DNA from 2 places in the Collinsella sp. TF09-1AT genome. Region 1 is predicted to be linked to the other one. Evidence: riboswitches for the same ligand, from Rfam matches in the RefSeq annotation. Region 1 holds a riboswitch; the other holds the start of a gene.
What was found. Region 1 has a riboswitch for thiamine pyrophosphate ahead of thiC (phosphomethylpyrimidine synthase ThiC). Riboswitches for the same ligand answer to the same signal wherever they lie in the genome.
Positions count from the first base shown of each region.

Region 2: linked by a shared signal. The riboswitch ahead of thiM (hydroxyethylthiazole kinase) and the one ahead of thiC (phosphomethylpyrimidine synthase ThiC) in region 1 are both predicted to bind thiamine pyrophosphate.

Region 1 is NZ_QSRC01000004.1:38,973-47,021, reverse strand. Features, by position in the region: gene polA (DNA polymerase I) at 1-2,383, opposite strand, end outside; gene DXC90_RS04650 (aminopeptidase) at 2,550-3,947, shown strand; gene DXC90_RS04645 (YaaA family protein) at 4,051-4,860, shown strand; gene DXC90_RS04640 (hypothetical protein) at 4,900-5,421, opposite strand; TPP riboswitch at 5,484-5,600, shown strand; gene thiC (phosphomethylpyrimidine synthase ThiC) at 5,592-6,926, shown strand; gene thiD (bifunctional hydroxymethylpyrimidine kinase/phosphomethylpyrimidine kinase) at 7,107-7,937, shown strand; gene DXC90_RS04625 (pentapeptide repeat-containing protein) at 7,999-8,049, opposite strand, start outside.
Region 2 is NZ_QSRC01000002.1:87,056-95,104, reverse strand. Features, by position in the region: gene DXC90_RS02105 (tRNA (cytidine(34)-2'-O)-methyltransferase) at 1-549, opposite strand, end outside; gene DXC90_RS02100 (GTP-binding protein) at 651-1,781, opposite strand; gene DXC90_RS02095 (arsenate reductase family protein) at 1,868-2,209, opposite strand; gene DXC90_RS02090 (flavodoxin family protein) at 2,395-3,018, opposite strand; gene DXC90_RS02085 (patatin family protein) at 3,276-4,145, shown strand; gene DXC90_RS02080 (thiamine phosphate synthase) at 4,246-4,941, opposite strand; gene DXC90_RS02075 (thiamine-binding protein) at 4,938-5,279, opposite strand; gene thiM (hydroxyethylthiazole kinase) at 5,283-6,122, opposite strand; TPP riboswitch at 6,174-6,284, opposite strand; gene DXC90_RS02065 (HAD-IIB family hydrolase) at 6,346-7,254, shown strand; gene DXC90_RS02060 (LysR family transcriptional regulator) at 7,265-8,049, shown strand, end outside.

The DNA.
Region 1 (8,049 bases):
CCACCACGTTGTCGAGGAACGTGCGCACGCCCGGGTATGCCTCGTAGTAGCGGTCGATCATGTCACGTGCCTCGGCCATCGAGATATGCAGCGACTGCGACAGGCCGTAGGCCTGCTGGCCGTACACGATGCCAAAGTTCACGGCCTTGGCGCGGCTGCGCAAATCGGGCGTTACCTCGGACACCGGTACGCCAAACACGCGCGCGGCTGTCTCGGCATGGAAGTCCTCGCCCTCGTTAAAGGCGCGCACCAGGTGCTCGTCACCCGAAAGATGCGCCAGCAGACGCAGCTCGATCTGCGAGTAGTCCACCGCCAAAAAGACGCTTCCCTCGCCTGCCGAAAACGCCGTTTTGACGGTGCGGCCCAGCTCCGAGCGCGTCGGGATGTTCTGCAGGTTCGGGTCGCTCGAGGACAGACGCCCCGTTGCCGTGATGGTCTGGTTGTACGTGGTGTGCACACGACCGTCACCACGGCGCAGCGGGCCCAGCGTGTCCAGATAGGTTGACTTGATCTTGGACTTCTCACGCCAGTCCAAAATCAGGCGCACGATCTCGTGGTCGCGGGCAAGATCGCTCAACACCTTGGCATTGGTCGAATAATAGCCGCGCTTAGTCTTCTTGAGGCCCTTGGTCGGAAGCCCCATCACATCAAAGAGCACGTGCGACAGCTGCATGGGACTACCGATGTTAAACGTCTCATCACCCGCCAGGTCGCGAATGCTGCGCTCGACCTCGGCAATCTGGGTCGCCAGACCCTCGGACAGACTGTGCAGGCGCTCGGGGTCCACGAGCATGCCCGCGCGCTCCATCTTGGCAAGTACCGGAACGAGCGGCATCTCGATGCCATCGAACACGTTGGCGGCGTTCTCGCGGGCCATGCACTCGCGCAACGGCGCCACGAGCGCCAGCGTCAGAGCCGCAGTACGGGCGGCAGGTGCCGGAGCGTCCTCGCCGGCACCCTCTGCGCCGCGCGCCGCAGGCAGCGCCATCTGCAGATACGTATCGGCAAGATATGCCTCATCGAACTCGGAGCGGTCGGAATCCAGCAGGTAGGCGGCAACCACGGTATCGAAGATGCGCGTAGAATCGACTGCCAGCGGATCCATGAGCTCGGGCTCAGAAGAATCGATGGGCGAAAGCTCGTGCAACAGCACCTTCATATCCGGGCTCGCCACGCGACCCTCCATAAACAGACGCGCGAGCACGCCAGCAATCACGCCGTGGACGAAGTTGAAGCCCTCAACCTCAGCCGCCGCGCAGCTGTCGCCCTCCTCGAGCGCGAAGAGGCCCTTGGACGTCGCCAACCACAGCGTGCGCGTCAGTCCAAAGAGCGCGCCCTCTTCCTTGTCATCGTCCACCACGGTGGCGACCCACTCGCCCGCCTCGATCGCACGCGAAACCTCGGACGCCACGTCAGCAAGCGCCTCGGCATCGCCGGCAGCGGTGCGCTCAATCGTGGGCATCTCAAACGTTCTAGCAGCGGCCGCAGCCCCGCCCTCGCCGCCAATCAGCGCCAAAAAACGGTTCTGCATGGCCGTAATGCCGAGCGTGCCCAGCGCAGCGGACACCTCGTCGGCAGAAAACGCCGGGAAGGACGTCGCATCAAAGTCGAGCTCGACAGGCGCGTCGGTACGAATGGTTGCGACCTTGCGGCTCAGCAGCGCGTCGTCGATATGCGCGCGCAGGTTCTCGCCCATCTTGCCCTTGACCTCGTCGGCATGTGCGATGACCTCGTCCAAGCTGCCGTACTGCGCGATGAGCGCGCTCGCCTTTTTGGGGCCGATGCCCGGCACGCCGGGAATGTTGTCGGAAGTATCGCCCTTCAGGCCGTAAAAATCGGGCACGAGCGCCGGTGTAATGCCGTGATACAGGTCGTCCACGCTCTCGGGCGTCATAATCGCCACGTCGGACAGGCCTTTGCGGGTCGAGACCACGTTGACGTGCTCGGTCACGAGCTGATACATGTCGCGGTCGCCGGTCACCAGCAGCATGTCGCAGCCGGCTTCCTCGCCCAGGCGCGCCATGGTGCCCAGGATATCGTCGCCTTCCCAGCCCTCGGACTGCAAAATCGGCACGTTGAGCGCAGCGAGCAGCTCCTTAATCATGGGGAACTGCGCGTGCAGGTCGGGGTCCATGGGCGGGCGCTGCGCCTTATACTGCGGCAGCATCTCCATGCGCACGCGCGGCTTGCCCTTATCAAACGCCACGACCACACCGTCGGGGTTAAAGGCGTCGATCATCTTGAGAAACATGTTCAGAAAGCCAAAGATCGCGTTGGTGGGGCGACCGTCCGGCGCGTTCATGGTGGGCGGCACGGCGTGGAAGGCGCGGTGCATGAGCGAGTTGCCGTCGATAACGGCAAAGGTGCGGCGCTTGTCAGACATATTGAATACCTCGCTTTGGGCTGGGCACGATTTGCTCCCACCAGTTTACACGCTCCCCGCCTCGCGGCCACCGCACATCAAGCTCCCCCGCCACCGCGCGCCCGCGCATGATACGATGGCTCACGGTACATTAACCAGCACGATCGATCCGAAAGGAGCCTGCGTCATGGAGCGTCCCTGCGCATGGAAAAAGTACACGCCACAGCAAATCGAGGAGCTCGAGGAGCTTTGCCGCGGCTATAAGAAGTTTTTGAGTGAGAACAAGACCGAGCGCCTGTGCGTCAAGACCGGCATCAAGATGGCCGAGGAGGCGGGCTACGTCAACCTGGAGACCGTGATCGCCGAGGGCCGCGAGCTCAAGGCAGGCGACAAGGTGTACGCCGCCAACCACGGCAAGGACCTTATGCTCGTCAACCTTGGCACCGCCCCGCTCGAGCAGGGCTTTAACATCCTGGGCGCCCACGTGGACTCGCCGCGCCTGGACCTCAAGCAGAACCCCGCCTTCGAGGCCGGCGACATGGCCTACCTCGACACGCACTACTATGGCGGCGTCAAGAGCTACCACTGGGTCGCTTCCCCGCTCGCGCTTGTGGGCGTCATCTGCAAAAAGGACGGCACCACCGTCGACATCAACATCGGCGACAAGGCAGACGACCCGGTCTTTACCATCTCCGACCTGCTGATCCACCTCTCGAGCGAGCAGATGTCCAAGCCCGCCAAGGACGCCGTCGACGCCGAGATCCTCGACGTGATCGTGGGCGGCCGCCCCGTCAAGTTTGACGAGGACGACAAGGACGCCCCCAAGGAGCCCGTCAAGCAGATGTTCCTGGATATCCTCAAGGAACAGTACGACGTCGAGGAAGAGGACTTCCTCTCCGCCGAGATCGAAGTCGTGCCCGCCGGCCCCGCCCGCGACATGGGCCTCGACCGCTCCATGATCTTGGGCTATGGCCACGATGACCGCGTCTGCGCCTACCCCTCCATGCTCGCCCAGATCAACGTGGCAGACGTCGAGCGCACGAGCATCACGCTCATCGTCGACAAGGAGGAGATCGGCTCCGTGGGCGCCACCGGCATGACGAGCCGCTTCTTCGAGAACACCGTCGCCGAGATCATGACGCTCGCCGGCGAGAGCAGCCCGCTGGCCCTGCGCCGCGCACTCGCCCGCAGCCGCATGCTCTCCTCTGACGTGTCCGCCGGCTTTGACCCGGGCTATGCCGGTAAGTTCGAGACTAAGAATGCAGCTTTTATGGGTCGCGGCCTGTGCTTTAACAAGTACACGGGCAGCCGCGGCAAGGGCGGCTCCAACGATGCCGACGCCGAGTATGTGGCCCTCATCCGCGACATCATGGACGAGGCCGGCGTGGACTTCCAGACCTGCGAGCTCGGCCGCGTCAACGCGGGCGGCGGCGGCACCATCGCCTACATCATGGCCGAGTATGGCATGAACGTCATCGACTCCGGCGTTGCCGTCCTGTCCATGCACGCCCTGTGGGAGGTCGCCAACAAGGCCGATATCTACGAGGCCTATCGCGGCTACAAGGCCTTCATCGAGCGCGCCTAACCAGCCCTTCATCAGTTGCGGTGAAATACGGACTAAACTGGCCCATAAACGGCCCAAACAGACTGTATTCCACCGCAACTTCCTTTTTGGCAGAGGAGAGTCCATGCTGCAGATCATCATTTCGCCCGCCAAGCAGATGCGCGCGGCCCAAGATGCTTTTGAAGTCCTGGGCATTCCACCTTTTGCGCACGAGACGGCTCGCCTCCACTGCGCACTGCTAGATATCGAACGAAATGAAGGCAGCGGCGGCCTGCAAGCGCTATGGAACGTGAGTGACAAACTGCTGGGGCCTTGCCTCAACACCCTGCATGAGTTCGGGCCCATCCTGAAAAACGGCGATCTCGACAATCCCGAACTCGCCCGTCACCTCTCCCCTGCCGTCATGTCCTATCACGGCATTCAATACCAGAGTATGGCGCCCGAGGTGATGGATTCCGCGCAGCTCGCATGGTTGCAAGACCATTTGTGGATCCTCTCGGGCCTTTACGGATGCGTTCGTCCCTTTCATGCCGTCGAACCGTATCGGCTGGAGATGGGCGCGAAGCTCGCCGTTGACGATGCCCGAGACCTCTACGCGTTTTGGAGCGACAAGCTCGCGCGGGCTATCGCCCCGGCGGACTCAAACACCACGATCGTCAACCTCGCCAGCGTAGAGTATGCCAAAGCCGTTCTGCCCCACCTCGCGGGCGACGCCACGGCCGTCACATGCCTCTTTGGCGAGGGTATCCACAACGGGAAGCCCATCCAACGGTCGACCGCCAGCAAAAAGGCGCGCGGCTCCATGGTGCGGTGGATGGCAGAAAACAAGCTCGAGGATGTAAGCGGGCTCACCGCGTTCGACGTTGGTTATCGTCACTTTCCCGAGCTTTCAAATAAAAACACTTTGGTCTTCCTGAACGAACAGGCCTTGTAGGACCACCGCTACTTTGAATGTGCTACCTAGGCACGGCGTCTATTCCGCCAAGCCGTCGGCTTTGGCAATTTCATTTGTCAAGCCGTCCTGATAGGTAATCTTGACGTGCTCCACCTCGGACACTTTGGCGCCCGACGGGGGCTCCAGGCGCCATTCCGCCAGCGCGATATCCATCGTCGTGGGAACGTCTCCTTGATTTTTGAGCTTCACCGTCAGCGTTTTGAGCGCCGCATCAAACGTCACGCGTTCGATTTCTTCACCTGGAATGGATCCACCACTCAGCTGCAACTGCACAAACTCATCGCGCGGGTACCAATAATCGCCCGGAACGGCGAGCGTATTGGCATTACCGCCAGTACTCCTCACCGTCATAATCGGTAGGCTATCATCAGCCTCGAACTCCCATGCAGCGCCGCCGCGACCACCAAACGTCCAGATACAAAAGGCAATCACCAGCACGGCAAGCACCGCAAAACCAATCGCGACAAGGCCATGGTGCGCACGGCTTTCCTCGGCCGATACATCCCATTGCGTCTCTCGATATAGATGCTTGTCTTCCATGTTCGCCTCCCCGCAAGCACGCTCGTTGGCCCAATCGTACCCATTCAGGCTATACTTGAGCCCATGACATAACGGGGGGCTTGCAGGACAAGACGGCAGGCTGAGATTGGGCGCGCCCGCCCTGACCCGCAAACCTGATATGGGTAATGCCAACGAAGGGAGCCGTGCCAATGAGCACACAGACCGAGCCCAAGCTCGTCACGCAAATCGACTTCGCCCGCGCCGGGCAGATCACGCCGCAGATGAAGGAGGTTGCCGAGCGCGAGCATCGCGACCCCGAGTACATCCGCGAGCGCGTGGCCGACGGCCGCATCGCCATCCCCGCCAACATCGTGCATATCAAAAAAGGCATGCGCGCCTTTGGCGTCGGTGAGGGCCTGTCCACCAAGGTCAACGTCAACCTGGGCATCTCGGGCGATAAGGCCGATGCCGCCGAGGAGTGGAAGAAGGTCAAGATCGCCGAGGACTTTGGCGCCGACGCCATCATGGACCTCTCCAACTCGGGCAAGACGCGCCAGTTCCGCCAGCAGCTCATCGACGAGACACCGCTCATGGTGGGCACCGTCCCCATGTACGATGCCATCGGCTACATGGAAAAGCCGCTGGTCAAGCTGACCAAGGACGATCTGCTCGAGGTCGTGCGCGCGCATGCCGAGGACGGCGTGGACTTTATGACCATCCACTGCGGCATCAACAAGTCGGTCATCAAGACCTTTAAGGAGACTGGCCGCCTCATGAACATCGTCAGCCGCGGCGGCTCGCTGCTGTTTGGTTGGATGGAGGTCACCGGTAACGAGAACCCCTTCTACGAGTTCTACGACGAGGTGCTCGAGATCTGCCACGAGTACGACGTGACGATTTCGCTCGGCGACTCCTGCCGCCCGGGCTGCCTCTACGACTCCAACGACGCAACCGAGACCGCCGAGATGATCGAGCTGGGCAAGCTGTGCAAGCGCGCCTGGGCCGCCGGCGTCCAGGTCATGGTCGAGGGTCCGGGTCACATGGCGCTCGACGAGATCGCCGCCAACATGAAGCTGCAGAAGCGCCTGTGCCACAACGCCCCGTTCTATGTGCTGGGGCCGCTGGTGACCGATATCGGCGTGGGCTACGACCACATCACCGCCGCCATTGGTGGCGCCATCTCCGCGAGCTCGGGTGCCGACTTTTTGTGCTACGTGACGCCGGCCGAGCACCTGTGCCTGCCCAACGCTCAGGATGTGCTCGATGGCCTCATGGCCACCAAGATTGCCGCACACGCCGCCGACATCGCCAAGAAGGTACCGCACGCCCGTGACATGGACGACAGGATGGGTCAGGCACGCCGCAAGCTCGACTGGGACGCCATGTGGAAGTGCGCCCTCGACCCGGTCACCGGCAAGAAGCGCTACGAGGAATCCCCCGCCGCCACCGAGGGCACCTGCACCATGTGCGGCAAGATGTGCGCCGTTCGCACTGTCAACAAGGTGTTCGAAGGCACGACGATCGACCTCGGCATGGAGGACTAACTCGTCGCCACGATTGCTTTTGGAAGCACCGCGACGTCGACCGTTGTTGACGTGTGAACATTTTCTTGCATTTGCGTAAAGATTGCACCGCCCGCCCGGGTTCGACATAGAGTCGGCCCGGGCATCTTTATAATGCTAGCTTAAAGACCCATTTGATTCCGACCGAACAAGGGAGCGAACATGGATCGCAGCAAGGTACCTGCCGTCCTGTCCATCGCAGGATCCGATTCCAGCGGTGGCGCCGGCATTCAGGCCGACATCAAGACCATTACGGCGCACCGTCTGTATGCCGAGACGGCCATAACCGCCATCACGGCGCAAAACACCCTGGGCATCACCGCCGTGCAGAATATCTCGCCAGATATCGTCGCCGCGCAGATCGACGCCGTCTTTGACGACATCCGCCCGAGCGCCGTCAAGATCGGCATGGTTTCTTCTGTCGAGATTATCGAAGTCATCGCCGACCGCTTGAGCGCCTGGAACGCAACGAACGTGGTCGTGGACCCCGTCATGGTAGCCACCTCGGGCGCTCGACTCATTGCCGAGGACGCGGCCGAGGCGCTCACGCGTCGCCTGTTCCCGTTGGCGACCGTCATCACACCCAATATCCCCGAGGCCATGGCACTGCTCGACTACGAGGTCGATTCCGAGCGCACGCAGCAAAATGCCGCCATGCTCCTCACCCGCCGCTTTGGATGCGCGTCTTTGGTTAAAGGCGGACATCTTGTCAACGAGGCCAACGACGTGCTGGCGGAGCCCGCGCCGCTCGATGACGAGGGCAACCACCTGGGCGATCCGCTCACCACATGGTTCCGTCACAAGCGCATCGAGACCGGCAACACGCATGGCACCGGCTGCACGCTCTCGTCCGCTATCGCCTGCGCGCTGGCCCAGGGCATGGATCTTGCCGACGCCGTCAACGCCGGCAAGGCCTACCTAACGGGCGCCCTCGCCGCCGGCTTTGACATGGGCAAAGGTTCCGGCCCCGTCAACCACATGTGGAATTACTAGCCCTGCAGCAAAACCACCACAAAGGGGACAGGCACCTTTGTGGTGGTTTTTCTTTTACCACTTAATCGTCTGCGAGTTGGATGCCGAGCAAGCCCGAAAGCGCGAGCGCCTG
Region 2 (8,049 bases), on a different contig from region 1:
GGCGCTGTTGGAGAGGTTGAGTGCGCTGATGCGGTAGTCGTTCGGGTCGACGAAGTTGCCGCAGATATCCTGTTGAAGGACGGCCTCGTGGCTGTCCTCGGTATGTCCGAGCGATTCCTCGTGGGCTTCCCATGCCTCGGCATTATCGAGTGAGTCACAATCGCGCAGCATCGGGATGCGCTCGCAGCGCTCAGGCGCCGCGGCAAGCAGTGGCTCGGGAATCCCCGAGCTCTCGCTGCCAAAGACCAGATAGTCACCGTCGCGGTAGGTGCTTTGCGCATAGGTGCGGCGCGCTTTTTTGGTCAGCAGGTGCAGGCGCTCGTCGGCGGGGGAGAGACCGTTGCGCGCAAGGAAATCCTCCCAGCTGGCATATGTCGTCACGTTCAGGTTTTGCCAGTAGCCCAGGCCGGCTCGACGCACCGTCTTGTCGTCGAGCGAAAAGCCCAGCGGCTCTACCAGGTGCAAGCGAGTGCCAGTGACCACGCAGGTACGGCCGATATTGCCTGTATTGGCCGGAATCTCGGGTGCGTATAGCACGATATTGAACATGAATCTCCTTGGCTCAGAATGAAAAACCACCACGAAGGGGACAGGCACCTTCGTGGTGGTTTGGCGGTTGCGTAGGCGGAAAAATGCCCGCTTGGATAAACCTAGGCGCGGTGCCAGTCGGTCAGGCAGGCATCGAGGGAGGCGATGAGCGCATCCTTGTCCATGTGACGGCCGATGATGCACAGGCTCGTCATGCGGTCGCCCGTCTCGTCGTCCCAAATCTGCATGATCTCGGGGTTCTCGTCGATGATCTTCTGCTTCTCGCCCTCGGGCGCCGAATCGACAAACAGGCCGTTCTCCATCAGACGCATCTGGTGGCCAGCCTGCTCGAACATGTAGCACATGTCCGGATCGCCGGTCTGCCACAACGGACCCTTGACGCGGATGACCTCGTCGGGCCACTCCTGCTCAACAAAATCGGTGAACTTCTGCAGGTCGAACGGCTTGCGGCGCGAGTACACAAAGGTCTCGATGTCGTACTCGAGCACCTCGGGGTCGTCGTGCTCCTCGGGATGCTCCATGGCCTCGATCCAAGCGGCGGAGTTATAGGCGCGCATAAAGTCGAAGCGGTCGGTGTCGAGCAGCTCCTCCATGGGGACCTCGCCGTTTTGGGCCTCGACGATCACGGCGTCCTTCTGCAGGCTGCGCACGATAGCCTTGAGCTCGGCGATCTGCTCAGGCGTCACGGTGTCGGTCTTGTTGAGGATCAGCGTGGAGCAGAATTCAATCTGCTGGATGAGCAGGCTCTCGATGTCGTCCTCGTCGATATCCTCGGCCAGCAGGTCGCGACCGCCGTTGAACTCGTCGTACATGCGGGCGCAGTCGACCACTGCCACGATGTTGTCGAGCGCGAGCTTGGGCTCGCCGCCCACCTTGGCCTCGTCGCAGAAGCTCGAGATGGTGTAGGCGATGGGGATGGGCTCGCAAATACCCGATGCCTCGATGATGATGTAGTCGAAGTCGCCCGAATCGGCGATGCCCTGCAGCTGGTTGGCCAGGTCGTCCGAAAGCGTGCAGCAGATGCAGCCGTTGGTGAGCGGGATAAGGTCGTCGGTCTCGGAAAGGCCGCCGTCGGCGATGAGGCTGGCGTCGACGTTGATCTCGCCGATATCGTTGACGATCACGGCAGCGCGGATGCCACCGTCGTTGGCGAGGATGTGGTTGAGCAGCGTGGTCTTGCCGGCACCGAGGTATCCGGTAAGCATGATGATCTTCACGGGTTTGTTGGGCATGTGCCCTCCTTTGTTAGACATGGCTTACAGCTGAATCTTATGCCAAACGCCTGCTCTTATACCCACGCACGGGCAAATAACACAGGCTACTCCCAGGCTCCCCATACGTCGGGACAATAGCCGACGGTGGCCTTTTTGCCGTTGCGCACGATGGGTTCGGCCAGAACCTGCTGGTTCTCGAGCAGCTTATCAAAGCGCTGACTGGGGGTGAGATGCTGGATGAGCGCGAGCGTCTCCTCGTCCTTGGCTTTGGGGTTGAGCAGCTTGTCGATGCCGCCGACCGCCTGCATCACGCTCGTGAGCTCGCCCTTGCTCATCTCCTTTTCCTTAAGGTCGATAAACTGCACCTTAATGCGGCGCTCCTTAAAATAGCGCTGGGCCTTCTTGGTATCGAAGGACTTTTTGGTACCGAAGATTTGAATATTCATGTATTTGTTCCGCCGTTCTAACGAACGGCGGTCACCTCGACGCTGCAAAGCCATCTGATGGGCAATCTGCCTTTCAATCGTCGGGCGCGGGCAAAAGCCCAGCGCCCTCCTCTTTCAAGGCACCTTGCCTCATCAGCTGGCTTTTCGCTGACATTGATAGAACATCAAGGTGACCACCGCTGGAATTATCGAATGAAGTTGGTCCTAGCGCGATCGGCCTGGGGGGCTTCGATGCCGGCGGCCTTTCCCGCCTCGATGCAACGCAGTAGCCAGGCCATGTTATTGCCGATGTTTCGCATGGTGGCGAGGCCCTCGGCGTCTTGGGTGGCCTCACCCGGCATGGCACCAAAGACGTTGTTCCAGTAGGTGGATGCTACCACGGGCATCTGGTTGATGGTGAAGTACTTGTTGAGTACGTCAAACGTGGTCGACGTGCCGCCGCGGCGGGCAACGGCGACAGCGGCGCCCGGCTTGTGCGCAAAGGCCTTGCTGCCTGCATAGAATGCGCGGTCGAGTGCCGAGAGGATGCGTCCGCTGGGATGTGCGTAGTAGACGGGCGAGCCAAAGACAAAGCCGTCTGCCTGCTCGGCAGCGGCAATCAGCTCGTTGACCACATCGTCGTCAAAGGTGCAATGGCAATCGAGCTTGCCGCACTGGCCGCAACCGATGCAATCGCGAATAGGCTTGGCGCCCAGCTGAAACATCTCGGCCTCGATGCCCTCGGCGTTGAGCTGCTCGGCGACCTCGGCGAGTGCGCGGGCCGTGTTGCCGTTTGCCTTGGGGCTGCCATTGACCAAAAGAACCTTCATCACAAACTCCCTCTGCTGTCGGTGACTTCTGCGGAGGATTATCGCACGTTGTGTGCGACGGCGTTGGCACGGTGCAGGCGATGTTTATTTCGCAACGTTCTTAAGGGCGTTCATGCCCAAGGCCATCTAGGGGCATTGCGGTGCGGCATGGGGATACATCGGGAAACGTTCGATAAATGCTTATAAACACGTTTTTGACGGCATACGTTGACAGATATACTTGTTTAGTTCAAAAGCATGAGAACGGAGATGGTTGCATGGCACAGCCGGAGACATCACGCACGGTGGGGCTGGCGCTTGAAGGCGGCGGCTACCGCGGTATGTATACGGCGGGCGTGCTCGACGTATGGATGGAGCATGGCTTAACCTGCGACCATATGGTGGGCGTCTCGGCGGGCGCGGCGTTTGGCTACAACTTTAAATCGCGCCAGATTGGCCGCGCCATTCGCTACAACAAGGCCTATTGTGCCGACAAGCGCTATGCGAGCGTGACGAGCTGGCTACGAACCGGCGATATGTTCAATGCCGAGTTTGCCTATCACGAGGTGCCTATCGAGCGCGATCCTATCGATCTTGAGGCATATCGCGCCTGCCCCATGCGGTTTACGTGCGTATGCACCGATCTTAAGACGGGGCAGGCCGTCTACCATGACCTGCCCTATGGCGACGAGCGCGATATCGAGTGGATCCGGGCGTCGTCGGCGATTCCCGTGGCGACGCGTCCTGTTGCCATCGAGGGTCGTAAGTACTTGGATGGCGGTGTTGCCGATTCCATCCCCAGCGCTTGGCTGTTTGCGCAGGGCTATGACCGCAACGTGGTGGTGCTGACACAGCCGGCGGGCTTTGTGAAGCAGCCCAATAGCGTGATGCCTATTCTGCGTCGCGTGTATCGTCACTATCCGGAGTTTGTTGCGGCGCTTGAGCATCGACATGAGGTCTACAACGCCACGCTCGATGACCTGGCGCGTCGCGAAGCCGCTGGCGAGATCTTTGTGGTGCGGCCGAGCGAATCGGTGAAGGTGCCGTCGCTGTGCCGCGAGCCCGATGAGCTCGAGCGCATCTATCAGATCGGCCGTCGCGATGCGGAGGCGACGCTGCCGGCGCTGGAAGCGTATCTGGCGGGGTAGGGGCCACGGCGGAAAGCGCATCCCAGAATGGACGTCCAAACTGGGATGCGCTTTCCACTATTGAAGATATGGGGCTGCGGAGCAGCTGCTTGGCATGGGCCTATGCCTGCTGCCAGGTATCGACGAGCTCCTTGGCTGCGGCGTAGGGGTCGTCGGCACTGCAAACGGCGCTCACCACAAAGAAGCCATCGACGCCGGTGGTCTTGAGCTGCGGAAGATCGGCCGTTTTGACGCCGCCGCCCACCACGATGGGCACGGGGCTTGCCGCATGGAGGGCAGCCAGGTCCTCAAAGCTCTTGGTGATGATGGAGCCGTCGGCCGCACGTCCGCAGTCGCGCTTGGTTTCGGTCTCATGGAGCGGGCCGATGCCCAGGTAATCGACCAGGCTCATGTCGGCGGTCTTGACGTACTCGAGCATCTCCTCGCAGCGGGCCGAAAGGCCCACGATGGCATCTGGGCCCAAAAGTTTGCGGCAGACCTCGACGGGGATGTCGCTCTGGCCAACATGCACGCCGTCGACAGCGATGCCCTGTTCGCGTGCGGCGAGTACGCAGTCAAGACGGTCATCGATCAGCAGAGCGACCTGTCCGGTTTTGCCGGCCTGAGCGATGGCCTGCGCGGCATCGCCCGTCAGTGCGATAATCTCGCGGGCACTTGCCACCTTGGAGCGCACCTGGATGCAGGTAAAGCCGGCATCGAGCGCCTGGGTCACCACATCGCTCACGGGGCGTCCGAGGGTGTTTTCGGGGCCGAGTACCAGGTAGGCCGAGATATCAAGGTCGTCGCGGATGCTCATCGTGCTTCCTCCTGCTTTTTGATCTGCGCTTCCATGCGCTCGAGTTTGCCGGTCATGGTGTCGGTAAATCCGGGTCGAATATCGGCTTTGAGCACGACTTCGGTGCGGATGCCCTTGCTCGCCAACACAAAGGTTGCGTCGCGCACGACCTGCATGACCTCGTCCCAGTCGCCCTCGATTTCGGTGAACATCGAGGTGGTGCGGTTGGGAAGGCCGCTCTCGCGAATGACGCGTACGACCTCGGCGACTTCGGCAGATAGCTCGTCGCCGGTGCTGCACGGGGCGATGGCCACAGCGACGAGTGTGTTCATGCCGGCATTGGTTGCGGGCTTGGTCATGGCTTATGCCTCCTCGAGCTCGAGTTGGTTATCGGCAATGTCCTGGGCGGTTGCGCGGTAGAGCTCGTCGATAAAGGCGACTTTAAAGCTTGCCGGGGCATCGGCAACGGCGGCGGCACGCGTGCCGGCAACGTTGTAGACGGCGGTGCCGCAGATGGCCGCCGTAAACGGGTCGGTGGCGCAGGCGTACACGGCCAGCACGCCGCCCTGCGAACAGCCGCAGCCGGTGATCTTGGACATGAGTGGGCTGCCGCCGTGGGACTTGGCAACGGTCGTGCCGTCGGTAATCAGGTCGACTTCGCCCGAGACCACTACGGCGCCGCCGGTGTAGCGGGCGAGCGCCACGGCGGCATCACGGGCGGCGTCTACCGTGTCGGTGGTATCGACGCCACGCACGCGGCTCAGATCGGCCGCTTCGCCCTCAAGGCCCCACAGTCCGGCGAGCGCGATAATCTCGGAGGCATTGCCGCGCACGATGGCGGGCTTGCACTGCTTGAGTTCGTTTACCAGTTGGGTGCGCAGGCTGCCGATGCCCAGGCCCACCGGATCGAGCACCCAGGGCTTGCCGGCGTCGTGTGCCGCCTTGGCCGCGCGGGGAATCGTCTGCTCGTAGATGGGGAAGAGCGTGCCCATGTTCAGATAGATGGCGCCGCCGCCGGCAACGAGTGCCTCGCCCTCGTCGGGCAGATAGACCATGGCGGCCGAACCGCCCACGGCGAGCTGCGCGTTGGCGACAAAGTCAATCGTTACCGTGTTGGTGATGGAGCCGGCCATGGGATTGGTGGCACGAATCTCCTCCACAGCCTTGACCACGTTTTGCTTAAGCTGTTCCGAATCGATCACTGCACATGCCTCCTTGGCATAGAAAAGGGGCGCTGTGCATAGACAGCGCCCCTAAAAAGGCGGCATGCTCCCTACGCCAGCATTAACTGACAGGTTCAAAGGATTGGGCCCCATGCCCTCTCAGCCTTGTGGTTTGCACCGCCGGCACTCCCGCATCGAATCTGTTGTTCCCTATACTAGCGCATCGGTACAATGGTTAGGATGAAAGCGACTGGGGGACCTTATGATCAAACTCGTGCTGACCGATATGGACGATACGCTGATTCCGGCCGGGCATGACGGCGCCAGCGACTATGCCATCGAGGGCATTCATGCCATGCAGGCGGCGGGTCTGCACTTTGGTCCGGTTTCGGGTCGCCAACCGTCCGCGATGGGCTGGATGTTTAAAAATCATTCCGAGTGTTTTTCGACCGGCGCATTCTGCAACGGCCAGGTCATGTTTGTCGATGGCGAAGTGGTCGCCTCGCGTGCGACCGATAACGATGCGCTTATGCGCTTGGCCGCCTATCTGGAAGAAGAAACCGACGATACCTATCTGAAGGTATACAGCTTGGGTGATGGCTTTTGGGATAACGATGCCTATTGCGTGACACGTGATGCCGAGCGTGTGCGCCGCGCTATGGAATCGGGCGGCAATGCGTGGCTCAAGGGCGAAGAGGCCCCGTGCCGCCCTGTCGTCGATGATGCGCCGGTGTTCAAGGCGAATATCTGGAGCGCCCGTTCGCGTGAGGAGCTCGCGGAGCTACGCGAGCGCGTTGCCGCCGAGGTGCCGGAGCTCTCGCTTGTGTTTCCCAACAACCGTGTGCGCCTGTTCGACATCCTTCCGGCTGGTTGGGACAAGGGCTGCGCTGCGCTGGAGCTGGCGCGCGCTTTGGGCCTAACGCCCGACGAGGTGGCCGTATTTGGCGATTCCGATAACGACCTGCCCATGATCGATGCCGTTCCCAACTCCGTTGCGGTCGCCAATGCCAACGAGGCCGTCACGGCTGCCGCACGCTGGCATATCGGCGCTGCGGCAGATGATGCGGTTGCCGCAGCGCTGCATCAGATTGCCGCCTGCGCCGCGACGGGTGAGATGCCGTCATTTATGCGTCAGATGAACGCGGCAGACTTCGGCATCGCGAACGTCTAGGGAGAAAGCCATGAAGCTTCAGCAGCTCAGGTACGTTGTAAAGGTTGCCGAATGTGGCAGCATCACCGAGGCCTCGCGTCGCCTCTATGTGTCGCAGCCTTCGATTACCGCGTCGATTCGCGATCTCGAAAACGAGATGGGCGTGCATATCTTTGAGCGCACCAACAAGGGCGTCATTGTGTCCGAGGAGGGCGAGACCTTCTTGGGCTATGCGCGCCAGGTGCTCGATCAGGCTGATCTGCTCGAGGACAAATTCAAAGGGGCATCCGAGCAGGTGCCGCATTTTAGCGTGAGCTGCCAGCACTACTCCTTTGCGGTCAACGCGTTTGTCGATGTGATCCGCGAGTTCGATGCCGCGCGCTACGACTTTACCCTGCGCGAGGAGCAGACCCACGAGATTATCGAGGATGTCGCGCACATGAAAAGCGAGTTGGGCATCCTGTACTTATCCGATCACAACCGCGAGGTTATTGAGCGTATGCTCGCTGCCAATGAGCTTATGTTTGAGGGACTCTTTTGTGCCGCGCCGCACGTTTTTGTATGCGCCGACCATCCGCTGGCGACCCGCTCCAGCGTGACGCTCGAGGACTTGGAAGATTATCCGTTCCTGTCCTACGAGCAGGGCAGCTACAACTCGTTTTACTATTCCGAGGAGCTGACCTCGACGTTTGAGCGTCGCAAGAATATCCGCGTGCGCGACCGCGCGACGTTGTTCAACCTGGTCATGGGCCTCAACGGCTACACGGTGTGTTCGGGCGTGATTAGCCACGAGCTCAACGGCCCCGGCATTATCTC